Regions from separate parts of the Streptomyces sp. NPDC019396 genome, predicted to be linked through region 1. Evidence: riboswitches for the same ligand, from Rfam matches in the RefSeq annotation. Region 1 holds a riboswitch; the other holds the start of a gene.
The links. Region 1 has a riboswitch for cobalamin ahead of cobN (cobaltochelatase subunit CobN). Riboswitches for the same ligand answer to the same signal wherever they lie in the genome.
Positions count from the first base shown of each region.

Region 2: it holds a riboswitch for cobalamin, as region 1 does, so the genes downstream of both, metE (5-methyltetrahydropteroyltriglutamate--homocysteine S-methyltransferase) here and cobN (cobaltochelatase subunit CobN) in region 1, are expected to answer to the same signal.

Region 1 covers NZ_JBEYBS010000014.1:103,249-110,650, forward strand. The annotation lists gene ABZ532_RS18235 (methyltransferase) at 1-1,034, opposite strand, end outside; gene ABZ532_RS18240 (DM13 domain-containing protein) at 1,119-1,664, opposite strand; gene cobN (cobaltochelatase subunit CobN) at 1,749-5,372, opposite strand; cobalamin riboswitch at 5,409-5,557, opposite strand; gene ABZ532_RS18250 (cobalamin biosynthesis protein CobG) at 5,616-6,932, shown strand; gene ABZ532_RS18255 (precorrin-8X methylmutase) at 6,929-7,402, shown strand, end outside.
Region 2 covers NZ_JBEYBS010000027.1:46,022-53,423, forward strand. The annotation lists gene ABZ532_RS26415 (ABC transporter ATP-binding protein) at 1-1,125, opposite strand, end outside; gene metE (5-methyltetrahydropteroyltriglutamate--homocysteine S-methyltransferase) at 1,319-3,637, opposite strand; cobalamin riboswitch at 3,838-3,986, opposite strand; partial or broken gene ABZ532_RS26425 (ECF transporter S component) at 4,241-4,366, opposite strand; gene ABZ532_RS26430 (hypothetical protein) at 4,498-5,157, shown strand; gene ABZ532_RS26435 (sigma-70 family RNA polymerase sigma factor) at 5,319-5,942, shown strand; gene ABZ532_RS26440 (ABC transporter substrate-binding protein) at 6,089-7,153, shown strand; gene ABZ532_RS26445 (iron ABC transporter permease) at 7,156-7,402, shown strand, end outside.

The sequences.
Region 1 (7,402 bases):
CCACCGGGGCGCAGCGCGGCACGGGCGCCGGTGAACATGCGCCAGGAGGTGCTGTCGGTAAGGGCCCGATGGGTGTGGAACGGCGGGTTGTTCAGCACCAGGTCCGCCGAGGCGCGCTCGATGCCCGCGAGCCCGTCGCCCACGAGGAACTCGGCCTTGGCACCGGGGTCCGTGTTCGCCCGGAAGGTGGCCTCGGCCGATGCCACGGCCTGGAAGGACTCGTCCGTGAAGACCACATGGGCCTCGGGGTTGGCGACTGCCGCCGCCGTACCGACCACGCCGTTTCCGCAGCCCAGGTCGACCACCCGGACCGGGCCCCGGGGCTCGGGCAGGTGCTGGAGGAGGAAGCGGGTGCCGATGTCGAGGCGGTCGGCGCAGAAGATGCCCGCGTGGTTGGTGACGGGACGGCCGGACATCACTCCGATGTCCCCGGGCAGCTCGTAGCCGCGCGGCCAGGGCTCACCGGCCGGGCGCAGGGCCGGGTCGGGGGTGCAGAAGATCAGCCGTGCCTTCTTCACCGCGAGCGAGGTCCTGGTCGGACCGACGATCCGCTCGAACAGCCTCAGCGTGGAGGTGTGGATCTCGGTCACCATGCCCGTGCCGACCACGAGGGTGTCCGCGTGCAGTCGCGGGGCGAGCCGCTGGAGCTGGTCCTCGAGGAGGGCGAGGCTCTTCGGCACGCGTACCAGCAGGACGTCGACACGGTCCGGGGGCGGCTCCTGTGTCGACAGCAGCCGTACGCCGGCGAGCTGCTCGGCGGGCCGGTTGCGGGCGAGATTGGCGCGGGTGGCCTGCTGGGTGAGATACGAGTCGGTGATCTGCGCCGGGCCGTGCGAGGCGAGCGCGGTGGTCAGGGCGCCCCAGCGGTCGCCCAGGACGACCACGGTGCCGCCGAGGGCCGCGGGGTCCTCGAGTGATTCGAGGTGGCGCAGCAGATACTCGTCGGCGGCGTCCCAGGCGCGGAGCTGGTCACGAGGGTCCTCGGGGTAGCGGGTGAGCCCCAGATCGCCCCATGACGTGGTGAACGTGTTCATCGTCCTCCCAGGCTACGCGGCCCGTGGGCGGCCGGGTGAGCCGAAGGGAGTCACCCGGCCGGAGGCCCGGGGGAGAACCCAGCCCTACCGGGACAGCTCCGCGGCACCGAAGGAGACGTCGAAGCGGTCGCACCAGATGCTGACGCTCGTGTACTTCGACAGATCGACATCTGCGGGCAGGGCGTAGTTCTGGTCGCCCTTGTTGCCCTTGAGCTTGCCGAGGCTGACATGCGCGCCGTCGTCGAAGACCCGCCAGCCCGCCGTGCCCTCCTTGACCGGGGCATCGGTCAGCCAGACCCGCAGATCGGGGCCGTTGCTGGTGTTCAGGCCCTCGAGCCGGAGCACCCGGCTGCCGTCGGAGAGCCTGATGACCTCGACCTTGCCCTCGGTGTCGTGCTCATGACTGATGAACGTGCCGGTGGCGAGCACCTCGGGCCCTGCGGGCGCGGAGGGCGCGCCTGATCCGTCCACCGGCGCCGTGGGCACGGCGGCCTGCGGGAGCTCCTCGCGCACGGTCTGGTCCACGAACAGCTTCCACGGCTCGAACCAGTACACCCCGATGGCCAGGGCCACGGCGACGACCGCCAGAACCACCCTGACCACCGGCTTCTTCAGCACAGACGTTCTCATGCCCCCATTGAAGCCCGGGAAGGGGCTGCAACGGGGGCATCGGCCGATGACGAAATCCTTACGTGCCGCCGGAAGCGCGAGGCGCTACTCGTCGCCCTCCAGATCGCTCTCGGTCTCCAGGAGCACCTGGCGCAGCGCCTCGATGACGGCCGGGTCGGGCTTCTCCCACATGCCACGGGACTCCGCCTCGAGCAGCCGCTCGGCGATTCCGTGCAGCGCCCAGGGGTTGGCCTGCTGGAGGAACTCCCGGTTCTCCGGGTCCAGGACGTAGGCCTCGGTCAGCTTGTCGTACATCCAGTCCGCGACGACCCCGGTCGTGGCGTCGTAGCCGAACAGGTAGTCCACCGTCGCGGCCAGTTCGAACGCACCCTTGTAGCCGTGGCGTCGCATGGCCTCGATCCACTTGGGGTTGACGACCCGGGCGCGGAACACCCGCGAGGTCTCCTCGACCAGGGTGCGGGTGCGGACCGTCTCGGGGCGGGTCGAGTCGCCGACGTACGCCTCGGGAGCCGTGCCGCGCAGGGCGCGGACGGTGGCCACCATGCCGCCGTGGTACTGGAAGTAGTCGTCGGAGTCGGCGATGTCGTGCTCGCGGGTGTCGGTGTTCTTGGCCGCGACCGCGATCCGCTTGTACGCCGTCTCCATCTCCTCGCGCGCCGCCCGGCCTTCGAGCCCACGGCCGTACGCGTAACCGCCCCACACCGTGTACACCTCGGCGAGGTCGGCGTCGGTGCGCCAGTCGCGTGAGTCGATGAGCTGGAGCAGACCGGCGCCATAAGTACCGGGCCGGGAGCCGAAGATACGGGTGGTGGCGCGGCGCTCGTCGCCGTGCTCGGCCAGGTCCGCCTGGGCGTGCGCCCGCACGAAGTTGACGTCGGCGGGCTCGTCCAGCGAGGCCACCAGCCGTACCGCGTCGTCGAGCAGCCCGATGACATGCGGGAAGGCGTCCCGGAAGAAGCCGGAGATGCGCAGGGTGACATCGACGCGGGGGCGGCCCAGCTCATCGGCCGGGATCGGCTCGATGCCGTTGACCCGGCGCGAGGCGTCGTCCCAGACCGGGCGGACACCGAGCAGCGCCAGGGCCTCGGCGACATCGTCGCCCGCGGTGCGCATCGCGCTCGTGCCCCAGAGGGAGAGGCCGACGGAGGTGGGCCATTCGCCGTTGTCGGTGCGATAGCGGGTGAGCAGCGAGTCGGCGAGGGCCTGGCCGGTCTCCCAGGCGAGGCGGGAGGGCACGGCCTTGGGGTCGACGGAGTAGAAGTTGCGACCGGTCGGCAGCACGTTGACGAGGCCGCGCAGCGGGGAGCCGGACGGACCGGCCGGGACGAACCCGCCGTTCAACGCGTGGACGGCGTGGTCGAGTTCGTCGGTGGTGGCGGCGAGCCGCGGGACGACCTCGCGGGCGGCGAAGTCCAGGATGTCCGCCACGGCCGTTCCATGCCCCTCGGCGACGGTGGCGACAGCGGCAGGGTCCCAGCCGGCCTCCTCCATCGCCTCGACCAGGGCGCGGGCCGCGGCCTCCGCCTCGTCGGCGGTCGTACGCGTCGCGGCGGACTCGTCGAGGCCCAGGGCCTCACGCAGCCCGGGCAGCGCGGTCGTACCGCCCCAGATCTGACGGGCGCGCAGGATCGACAGGACCAGGTTGACCCGCTCGGCCCCGGTGGGCGCACCGCCCAGGACATGCAGACCGTCGCGGATCTGGGCGTCCTTGACCTCGCACAGCCAGCCGTCGACATGAAGCAGGAAGTCGTCGAAGCCGTCGTCGTCCGGCCGGTCCTCCATTCCGAGGTCGTGGTCGAGCTTGGCGGCCTGGATCAGGGTCCAGATCTGGGCACGGATCGCCGGAAGCTTCGCCGGGTCCATGGAGGAGATCTGCGCGTACTCGTCGAGCAGCTGTTCCAGGCGCGCGATGTCGCCGTACGAGTCGGCGCGGGCCATCGGCGGCACGAGGTGGTCGATCAGGGTGGCGTGGACGCGGCGCTTGGCCTGGGTGCCCTCGCCCGGGTCGTTCACCAGGAAGGGGTAGACCAGCGGCAGATCGCCGAGTGCGGCGTCGGGGGCGCAGGCCGCGGACAGACCCGCGTTCTTGCCGGGCAGCCACTCCAGGTTGCCGTGCTTGCCGAGGTGGATCATCGCGTCGGCGCCGAAGCCTCCGTCGTCGTGGCGGGCCGCGATCCAGCGATAGGCGGCCAGATAGTGGTGCGAGGGCGGCAGATCGGGGTCGTGGTAGATCGCGATCGGGTTCTCGCCGAAGCCGCGCGGGGGCTGGATGACGATCAGCAGGTTTCCGCGGCGCAGGGCGGCGAGCACGATGTCGCCCTCGGGGTTGCGGCTGCGGTCCAGGAACATCTCGCCGGGCGCCGGGCCCCAGTGCCGCTCGACCTGCTCGCGCAGTTCGGCGGGCAGGGTGGCGTACCAGCGCTTGTAGTCGGCGGCGGGGATACGGACCGGGTTGCGGGCGAGCTGCTCCTCGGTGAGCCAGTCCTGGTCGTGGCCGCCGGCCTCGATCAGCGCGCGGATCAGCTCGTCGCCGTCGCCGGACGCGAGGCCCGGGATCTCCTCCGCGCCGAAGTCGTAGCCCTCGGCGGCGAGTCGGCGCAGCAGGGCGACGGCGGAGGCGGGGGTGTCGAGGCCGACCGCGTTGCCGATGCGGGAGTGCTTCGTCGGGTAGGCGGAGAGCACGAGCGCGAGGCGCTTGTCCGCGTTGGGGATGTGGCGCAGCCGGGCGTGGCGTACGGCGATCCCGGCGACGCGGGCGGCGCGCTCGGGGTCGGCGACATAGGCGGGCAGTCCGTCCTCGTCGATCTCCTTGAAGGAGAACGGGACGGTGATGAGGCGACCGTCGAACTCGGGGACGGCGACCTGGCTGGCGGCGTCCAGCGGGGAGAGGCCCTCGTCGTTCTCCTCCCAGGTGCTGCGCGAACCGGTCAGGCACAGTGCCTGGAGCACCGGTACGTCGAGCGAGGCGAGCGCGCCCGCGTCCCAGGCCCCGTCGTCTCCCCCGGCCTGGGCCTCGGCGGGCTTGGTGCCGCCCGCGGCGAGGACGGTGGTGACGATGGCCTCGGCGCCGCGCAGCCGGTCGAGCAGCTCGGGCTCGGGGGCGCGCAGCGAGGCGACGTACAGGGGCAGGGCCTGGCCGCCCGCCGCCTCGATGGCATCGCAGAGGGTGCCGACGAAGGCGGTGTTGCCGCTCATGTGGTGGGCGCGGTAGTAGAGCACGGCGACGGTCGGGCCGTCGTCCGTGCGCTTCGTCCGCTCCAGGGGACCCCAGGTGGGCGCGGTCGCCGGGGACTCGAAGCCGTGTCCCGTGAGCAGCACCGTGTCGGACAGGAAGCGGGCGAGCTGCTCCAGGTTGTCCGGGCCGCCGTGGGCGAGGTAGGCGTGGGCCTCGGCCGCGATGCCGATCGGGACGGTGGACGCCTCCATCAGCTGGGCGTCGGGGGCCTGTTCACCGCTGAGGACGACGACGGGCCGGTCCTGCGCCAGCAGCACGTCAAGACCCTCCTGCCAGGCGCGGATGCCGCCGAGCAGCCGTACGACGACCAGGTCGGTGCCTTCCAGGAGACCCGGGAGGTCACCGACCGGGAGCCGGGAGGGGTTCGCGAAGCGGTACGCGACCGGGCCACCGGAAGCGCGGGCGCTGAGCAGGTCGGTGTCGGAGGTCGACAGCAGCAGGATTGTCGCGGGCGTGGTCTTCGCGTGCGTCATCGCGTGCGCAGGCCTTCCTCGGGGTTTCCGCGCCCCGGGTGGTCGTGGTCGGCGGGAGTTCCTGACTCGCCGGGCCTCGGTTGTTGCTGGTGTTTCCCGGGCCTGGCTCACAGTGGCGGGACCGCGCCGGATTTCCACCGGGCTTCCTCCCCGGGGCCCTGGGACCCCATGCCGCCTGAATAGTAGATGCTGGCCCGGGATCGCACGGCGGCCACCTGGAAGGACGTGGGTATGCTCGCCGCCATGCCGCCCACACCCACAAGCCCCGCAGACCCGGGCGAACCTCGTATACGGGACCGGGGCGACGCCTGCCCGGGGGCGCTGCGGCTGCATGCGGCGGACGACGGACGACTGGCCCGACTCCGGCTCCCTGGTGGGTTTCTGACGGGAAATCAACTCGATGCACTGGCCACGGCGGCCGATGAGCTGGGGGACGGATCGCTCAGCATCACCTCCCGGGGCAATGTGGAGCTGCGCGGCCTCGGGGACGCCTGCGGGGCGCCGCTCGCGGCACTGCTGCGGGATACCGCGCTGCTGCCGTCCGACACCCATGAGCGGGTACGCAACGTGGTGGCCTCGCCGCTCGCCGGACTGGACGAGCTCGGCTGCGCTGACGTGCAGTTGTGGGCCCGTGAGCTGGACGGACTGCTGTGCGGTGCGCAGTGGGCGGCCGGCCCGTCGGGTCTTTCCGGACGCTTCCTGTTCGCCCTGGACGACGGGAGGGGCGATGTCGCGGGGCTCGGCGCGGATGTGACGTTGCTCGCAGAGCGGGACGGCACGGCGGTGCTGCGGATGGGCCGCCGCCTCGCCTTCCGTGTCGCCCGAGCCGTCGACGCGCCGCGCGCCGCGCTCGCAGCGGCGGAAGCGTTCCTGGCGGCGGCGGCCGAAGCGGATACGGGCGCCTGGCGCGTAAGGGAGCTCCCGGACGGGCAGCACATCGCGGTGGGCGCCGGACTGGAGAGAGCGGGAGTGGCGGCGGTGCCGCTGCCACCGCCGCCCGGCGCCGGCTCCGACGGAACAGAGCGGTCCGGGCCCGCGGGGCCACTGCCCGGGATCGTGGCGGGCCCGCGCGGCCGGGCGGTGTCCGCCGTCGCGCCGCTCGGCCGCCTCACCGCCGCCCAGGCACGCGCGCTGCTGCCCGCCCCCGCCGACGAGATCCGGCTCACACCGTGGCGCGGGATCGTCGTGCCCGGGTTCGCGGACGACGGCGCGGCGCGGGCGCGGCTGGACGCGCTCGGACGGGCCGGGTTCGTCACCGGGATCGACTCGCCCTGGTTCGGCGTCGGGGCATGCACCGGGCGGCCCGGGTGCGCCAAGTCCCTCGCCGACGTACGCGCCGACGCCACGCCGGTCGACGGCCCCGGCCTCCCGGTGTACTGGTCCGGTTGCGAAAGGCGCTGCGGCCATCCGCAGGGAGACCACGTGGACGTGGTGGCCACCTCGGACGGCGCGTACCGGGTGCGCGTCCGCGGCCGCTGCGTACCCGTACCGTCCCGCGACCGACTCGCCGGCACCGTCGCCGGAGCCCGTACCGATTCCCGTACCCCCACACCGAGATGAGCGAGAAGAAGACCGTGTTCGACTACGAGAAGGACGGAGCGGAGATCTACCGCCAGTCCTTTGCCACCATCCGCGCCGAGGCGGACCTCGCCGCGCTCCCCGCCGACGTCAGCCAGGTCGCGGTGCGGATGATCCACGCCTGCGGCATGGTCGACCTCGTCCGCGATCTCGCGTACTCGCCCGGTGTGGTGGCCCGCGCCCGTGAGGCCCTGCGCGCCGGTGCGCCGATCCTGTGCGACGCGCAGATGGTCGCCAGCGGGGTCACGCGCAAGCGGCTGCCCGCCGACAACGACGTGGTCTGCACGCTCTCCGACCCGAAGGTCCCGGCACTCGCCGCCGAACTCGGCACCACCCGCAGCGCCGCGGCGCTGGAGCTGTGGCGCGACCGGCTGGACGGCGCCGTCGTCGCCGTGGGCAACGCGCCCACCGCGCTCTTCCGCCTCCTCGAGATGATCGAGGAGGGGGCGCCC
Region 2 (7,402 bases), on a different contig from region 1:
GGCACCGTCCCGGGGGATGGTGTGCCGGGCCGCCTCGCTGAGGAACCGGTCGTGGTCCTGGACGTACAGCGACTCCTCGTGCATCTGGTTGACGTTCATCACCAGCGCCCCGAGACTCGCCGAGCCCGACCTGACCGCGATCACCGCCGTGCCGGCGACGGCGAGCTCCATATGACCGGCGAGGATCAGCCAGGCCATCACCCCGTACGTGAAGGCCATGGCCAGACCCGACAGCGCGGCGGCCACCAGCTCGGTGAGCGCCTTGTCGTTGGCGAGGCGCTTCTGCTCGTTCTCGGCGTTCTCGGCCATGTTCCGGTACCGGTCGAGCAGGAAGGTTCCCACGGCATGGATGCGCACCTCCTGTGCGGCGGTGCGTTCGGTGAGCAGATTGCCGATGAGCCGGCTGGCCCGTACGTGCTCGACCCAGGTCATCACGGACACGTATCGCTCCTGCGCCACCCGCATCGCCCCCCAGCCCCGTGGCGCGGCGATCAGCAGCAGCATCGGCAGCAGCGCCGGATGCAGCACGGTGAGGACTCCGGCGGTGGCGATCAGGGCGATGATGCCGTTGAGCGCGGCGACACAGACCCCGATCATGCGCCGGGCCGATGCCGCACCGTACTGCGCGACGTCGATGAGGCGGCGGAACGCCGGATCGTCGATCGCCTCCAGCTCCACCGCGGTGGCCGCCGAGAGGTACTCGGTGGTCGCCAGCCGCTCCACCAGCGGCTCAAGCCGCCCGGCCCGCGAGGTGGACCAGCCCGCGAGACCCGCGTTGAGCACTGCCAGAGCCGCGATGACCACCAGTGCGGGAAGTGCGGCACGCAGCCGCACCGCGGGCTCCCCCGACCCCAGCAGGGCATGCATGACCACGTTCACCGCGAGCAGGTTCCCCGCCGCCACGATGCCCTGCCCGACCTCGCTCACCCCTACGCCCAGCAACGAGCCCCGGTCAGCGCCCCAGGCCCTGCGTAAGGTGCCCAGTACCAGACGAGGCATGGCCTTGAGCGCCGTGACCATCGTCAAGTCCAGCCAGGAATGCTCGTGTTCGGCCCATCCCGTGTCGTACCTCAGGGGCCCGCCGAACAACTCCTGCTCGGCGTCCGAGATCTTCGCCTCGGTCATGCGTACGCGGCCGAAGAGTCCCCTCACATCGCCTCGCCTTCATCGGGGGCGCGTACGACGACGCGCCGAGGTGGGCAGTGCCGGGTCGAATGTCCCACTTCGCCGGCCGGTGCAGGGGGATTTTCCGGGTTTCCCGTCCCGGGCCGGGAGGGTCTGTTCCAGCCCCCCGGCCCGGGACGGGTCGGTCAGTCCGTCAGGACGCGGACACCTCCCGGCGAACCGTGCGGGCGGCGGCGACCATGTTCTCCAGCGCGGAGCGGGTCTCGGGCCAGCCGCGGGTCTTCAGCCCGCAGTCGGGGTTGACCCACAGCCGCTCGGGCGGGATGGCTCCGAGCCCGGTGCGCAGCAGCTCCGCGGTCTCCGCCGCGCTCGGAACACGCGGCGAGTGGATGTCGTACACACCGGGGCCCGCCTCGCGCGGGTAGCCGTGAGCGGCCAGCTCCCGGGCGACCTGCATATGGGAGCGGGCCGCCTCGAGGCTGATCACATCGGCGTCGAGGTCGTCGATGGCCTCGACGATGTCCCCGAACTCGGCGTAGCACATGTGGGTGTGGATCTGCGTGTCCGGGCGCACCCCGCTCGTAGTGAGCCGGAAGGCCTCCGTTGCCCACTCCAGGTATGCGGCGCGATCGGCAGCGCGTAGCGGCAGGGTTTCCCGCAGGGCGGGCTCGTCCACCTGGATCACGGAGGTGCCCGCGGCTTCCAGGTCGGCGACCTCGTCGCGCAGGGCGAGGGCCATCTGGCGGGCGGTGTCGGGGAGGGGCTGGTCGTCGCGTACGAAGGACCAGGCGAGCATGGTCACCGGACCGGTGAGCATGCCCTTGACCGGGCGTGAGGTGAGTGACTGGGCGTACGTGGTCCAGCGCACCGTCATCGGTTCGGGGCGTGAGATGTCACCGGCGAGGATCGGCGGGCGCACGTACCGGGTTCCGTAGGACTGGACCCAGCCGTGCTGTGTGACCAGACAGCCGGTGAGCTGCTCGGCGAAGTACTGGACCATGTCGTTGCGTTCGGCCTCGCCGTGCACCAGCACATCGAGTCCGGTCTTCTCCTGGAAGGCGACCACCTCCCGGATCTCGTTCCTGACGCGCTCCTCGTATCCGGCCGTGTCGATCCTGGCCGCCCTCAGATCGGCGCGCGCGGTGCGCAGTTCGGTCGTCTGGGGGAAGGAACCGACGGTGGTGGTGGGGAGCAACGGCAGTGCGAGGCGGGCTTGTTGCGCGGTGGTCCGCTCGGCGTAGGGCTTGGAGCGGCGGGCGTCGGAGTCCGTGACGGTGCTGGTACGGGCCCGGACGGCGGCGTCGTGAGTGAGCGGGGAGGCGGCTCGGGACGCCAGGTCGGCCCGGTTGGCGGCGAGGCTGGGGGCGATCGCCTCGGTGCCGTGGGTCAGGCCCCGGGCGAGTGTGACGACTTCGGCGGTCTTCTGCCGTGCGAAGGACAGCCAGCGCAGGATCTGGGGTTCGATGTCGTGTTCTGCGGCCGCGTCGAGCGGCACATGCAGCAGGGAGCACGACGTGGACACGTCGACCCGGTCCGCCAGCCCCAGCAGGGTGCCGAGGGTGGCCAGGGACTTCTCCAGGTCGTTGACCCAGACGTTGCGGCCGTTGACGACCCCGGCGACCAGCCGCTTGCCCGGCAGCCCGCCGACGGCCGCGAGGGCGTCGAGGTTGGCGGCGGCGGTCTCCGTGAAGTCGATGGCGAGGCCCTCGATCGGGGCCTTGGCCAGCACCGGCAGGGCGTCGCCGAGTCGGTCGAAGTAGCCGGCGACGAGCAGCTTCGGCCGGTCGGTGAGCACACCGAGCCCGCGGCAGGCGCGCTCGGCGGCGCCCAGCTCGGCGGGCGTTCGGTCCTGGACGAGGGCGGGCTCGTCGAGCTGCACCCACTCGGCACCCGCCGCCCGCAGGTCGGCGAGCACCTCAGCGTACACGGGCAGCAGCCGGTCGAGCAGCGTGAGCGGGTCGAATCCCGCGGTGACGCCGGGCGCGGGCTTGGCGAGCAGCAGGTAGGTGACGGGACCGACGAGCACCGGACGGGCGGAAAGCCCGAGCGCCAGCGCCTCCTTCAGCTCCGTGACCTGCTTGGTCGAGTCGGCGGCGAACACGGTGTCAGGTCCGAGCTCCGGCACCAGGTAGTGGTAGTTGGTGTCGAACCACTTGGTCATCTCCAGCGGCGCCACCTCCTGGGTGCCGCGGGCCATGGCGAAGTAGCCGTCCAGGGCGTCGGCGGCGACGGCCGCGCGGTGGCGTCCGGGGATCGCGCCGACCATGACGGTGGTGTCGAGCACGTGGTCGTAGTACGAGAAGTCCCCGGTCGGGACCTCATGGACACCGGCATCGGCCAGCTGGCGCCAGTGCGTCCTGCGCAGATCCCCTGCCGTGGCGTTGAGGGCGTCCGGGGTGACACGGCCCTTCCAGTAGCCCTCGATCGCCTTCTTGAGTTCGCGCTGCTGTCCCTGGCGCGGGTAGCCGTGCACGGTGGCCCGTGCTGCCGCGGATTCGGTGGTCACGGAAATCTCCTTCGCGAGATGGTTCCCTGGGATCCCGGAACGGAACGCGGGCGGGTGCGAAGGGCGAAGGACCGGACGGGTGCGGGTCCGCGCGCGGTGCCGCGCGCGGTGCCGCGCGGGTGTCCGGCCGTCCGATATGTGCGCCGACCCACCCACGAGGTCACCGGGATGTCCGCGTGCGAGCTGTTCGCGCGCGGGCAGCGGGCAGGTCTTCGGACTCGCGGGCACGTCCTCATGGGGGAGGACACCTACTGGCCGTCGCTTCCCGAACCCTGGCGGGTCCAGTGCGTATGACGGCGGTCGTTCCCGCTCACCGCTGCGGGGCAGTCCCGGATTCCCACCGGGTTCCCTCTTACGACGCCTCCCGCCTGGAGGGCGGGGCGAACCAGCTGCACCGGCCACCCTACGGGGCGGCACGCGGCTGCGGGCGAACACTGTCCGGAATCCGGCCGGGCCCCTCAGCCCGCGCCGAGGAGCCCTCCGGGTTGTGAGGGGTCGCGGCACAGCGGGGCGGCTGGATTCGCGTGGTGCCGCACGCCGCAGCGGCGACGGCAGTGTCCGCCCTCAACCGCCGGGCGGGCTTGCGGGGTGACCTGGCAGCGGACAGCGGCCGTGGACCGCGAGCATCAGCACCTCACGGCGACCGCTGGCTCTGGGGAGCGGCCCTGCGAGCGTGCCGACGAAAGCGCAGCCGAACATCGGGCTCGACGTCCAGGGGCCGACGCCACCGCTGATCCTCCATCACCAGCGCCGGATTCCTTGACCGTCGGAAGTGTGGACCGGTCGCGGCGGTGGGGAGCCGACACAGGTGCGCGCGGCAAGGCGGTCTGCCGGGACGCCGACCCGGGATGCGAGGATGAGACGCCATGACTGCTGGGTGGTGTTCACGCACGCTACGGGCCGCGGTGTTCGCGGCCGTATGCGTGGTGCTCGCCGCCCTCGGCCACGTCATGATGTCAGGGGAGTCCGTCCCGTGGTGGACGCTGGCCGGGGGGTTCGGCGCGACCGGTGGGCTGGGCTGGTGCCTGGCGGGCAGGGAGCGGGGGCGCGGGGTTGTGGTGGCCGTGGTGGTCGCCGCACAGGCGGCGCTGCACTCGGGGTTCACGCTCGTGCAGTCGCTGAACCCTGAGCACACGGAACACATTGATCACTCCGCGTATCCAGAGCACCCCGGGCACCACATGGCCTCCGCCGACATGGGTCCCGGCCCCAGCGACATGGGCCACTCGGGCTTCTCGGACGTGCTGGCCGGCGACTCGTGGTCGCTCGGCATGCTCGCCGCCCACCTGCTGGCGGCGCTGCTCACCGGACTCTGGCTCGCCCATGGAGAGCGAGCCGCCTTCCGGATCCTCCGCGCGGTCGCCGGGTGGCTGACCGCGCCGTTGCGGCTTCTGCTCGCCCTGCCGGCACCTGGGCACCGGCCGCGGCTGCGTGGCCGTCGCCGCCCGTCGAGTGCATCGCGGCTGCTCCCGCTGGTCCACGTCATCGTCTCCCGGGGGCCGCCCGTGGGGTCCGCTGTCGCCTGACGACAGCCGGAATCCCGAGGTGGCCCAAGTGCCCCTCGGGCACCGGCCGCAGACCCGCGAGCGCGTGGGGAGCGGCCGGCCCCCACACGCCGGCACCAGGGCTCTGCGGCGCCCGCTGTGCACCCCGGTCCTGGTTCCGGACGACCCGAGAAGGACACCAGGTGATCTCTTCCGCCCTGCCCGCTTCATGGGACACGACGGACAAGGTGAATCCGGCCGACGAGTCGATCACCTCCTGGGCGCTCGCCGCCCGCGGCGGTGACGCCGACGCCGTGGAGCGGTTCGTCCGCGCCCTGCACCGCGACGTACTGCGCTATGTCGCCCACTTGTGCGGTGATCCGCAGTCGGCCGACGACCTCGTCCAGGACACGTTCCTGCGTGCGCTCGGCAGCCTGCACCGTTTCGAGGGCCGGTCGTCGGCCCGTGCCTGGCTGCTGTCCATCGCCCGGCGCGCGGTGATCGACAGCTATCGGTACGCGGCCGCCAGGCCCCGGCTGCACGACGTACCCGACTGGCAGCTCACCGTCGAACTCGCCCAGCCCCGCGACCTGCCGGGCTTCGACGACGGGGTCGCGCTGCTCGAACTGCTGGCGTCACTGCCGCCCGAACGCAGGGAGGCCTTCGTGCTCACCCAGATGCTGGGCCTGCCCTATGCGGAGGCCGCTGAGCTGAGCGGCTGTCCGATCGGCACGGTGCGGTCCCGCGTGGCGCGTGCCCGTGCGACGCTGACGGAGCTGATCGAGCAGGCCGAGGAGCCGGTGGCCGCGTCCGCGCTGGTGGCCTGAAGGCCGCGCCCTGACCGGGTTCCGGCGCGTGCCCCGAGCGCGCGCCGGAACCCGCACACCGGTACGGGAACTCACACCGTGCTCAACCCGACTTGTGGACCGGGGGCGATGTGCTGCCCCCGTGCCGAACAGTTCTGGAGAGTTGAATGCGTTCTCGTGTGTGGTGCGGTACGGCGGTCGCCCTGCTCGGACTCCTCGCGGCGGGATGTGGCGGCGGAACCGACGAAGAGGGGGACGAGGGCTCGGACGCCTCCGCCGGCGGGGCGCCGGTGACCGTCACCGACTGCATGGGCGCCAAGACCACCTTCGACACCACCCCGAGGAGGATCGTCACCAGTAACGCGTCCAGTCTGGAACTGCTGCTCCGTCTGGGCGCCGGCGACAAGGTGGCCGGCACCGGATTCCCGCCCGGCGAGGGAACTCTTCCGGCTGGGCTGGACGCCATGGCGCAGAAGGTCCCGGTGCTCGGCGAGACCGTCATCCCGAAGGAGAAGCTCCTCGGTTCCGGAGCCGACCTGTACATCGACACCTTCGCCGCCATGGGCAACATGGGCGGCGGCGGGATGGGCGACGCGCCGACCGCGGAGGAGTTCGAGGCGGCCGGGATCAAACACGTCTTCCTGAAGTCCACGGCATGCGCGGCGCAGAGCAAGAGCCCCCTGAAGGACCTCACCGCGGTCGAGGAGGACATCACCGCGCTCGGGGCCGTCACCGGTACGAGCGCGAAGGCGAAGGAACTCGTCGCCGGCATGCGGGAGAAGGTGGACGGCGTACGGAAGGCGGTCGGCGGTACGGCGGAGGCGGCCAGGCCGACGTACTTCTTCTTCGACTTCGACGCGGGCACCAAGCAGCCGATGGCCGTGTGCAACCGCCAGGTCGCCCACGCCGTGATCACGCTGGCCGGGGCCCGCAACGTGTTCGCCGACTGCGACGGCGACTTCAAGCAGGTGAGCTGGGAGGACGTGGTGGCCAGGAACCCGGACTGGATCCAGCTCGGGGTACGGAACCGGGGCAGCGGCGACGCCAACGCGAAGGCCTTCGACGAGGCGCGGAAGTGGCTGGAGGGCAACCCCGCCACCGGCGGGCTGAAGGCCGTGAAGGAGGGCCGCTTCCTGCGTATCGGCTCGGAGCGCACCACCATCGCGGGGGTGGAGAACGCCGCCGTCGTGCAGGAGATCGCCAGGACCATCCACCCCGGGAAGGTCAAGTAGCCGTGCTGGACACGCTGTCCGGGTCCCGCACCAAAGCCGCTGGTTCCGCGGCTCCGGAGGAGTCCCGCAGCGTGCCCGCCGGGGTGCTCGCGATCGGCATCGGTGTCGCACTGCTGGCGGCGCTGACGGCGGCGGTCTCCTGGGGGTCGACCTCCATCCCGCCCGCCGACGTATGGGGCGCCGTGGGCAGGCACCTCACCGGCAAGGCCCCGAGACCCGGCACGAGTGACCTGATCGTCTGGCAGCTGC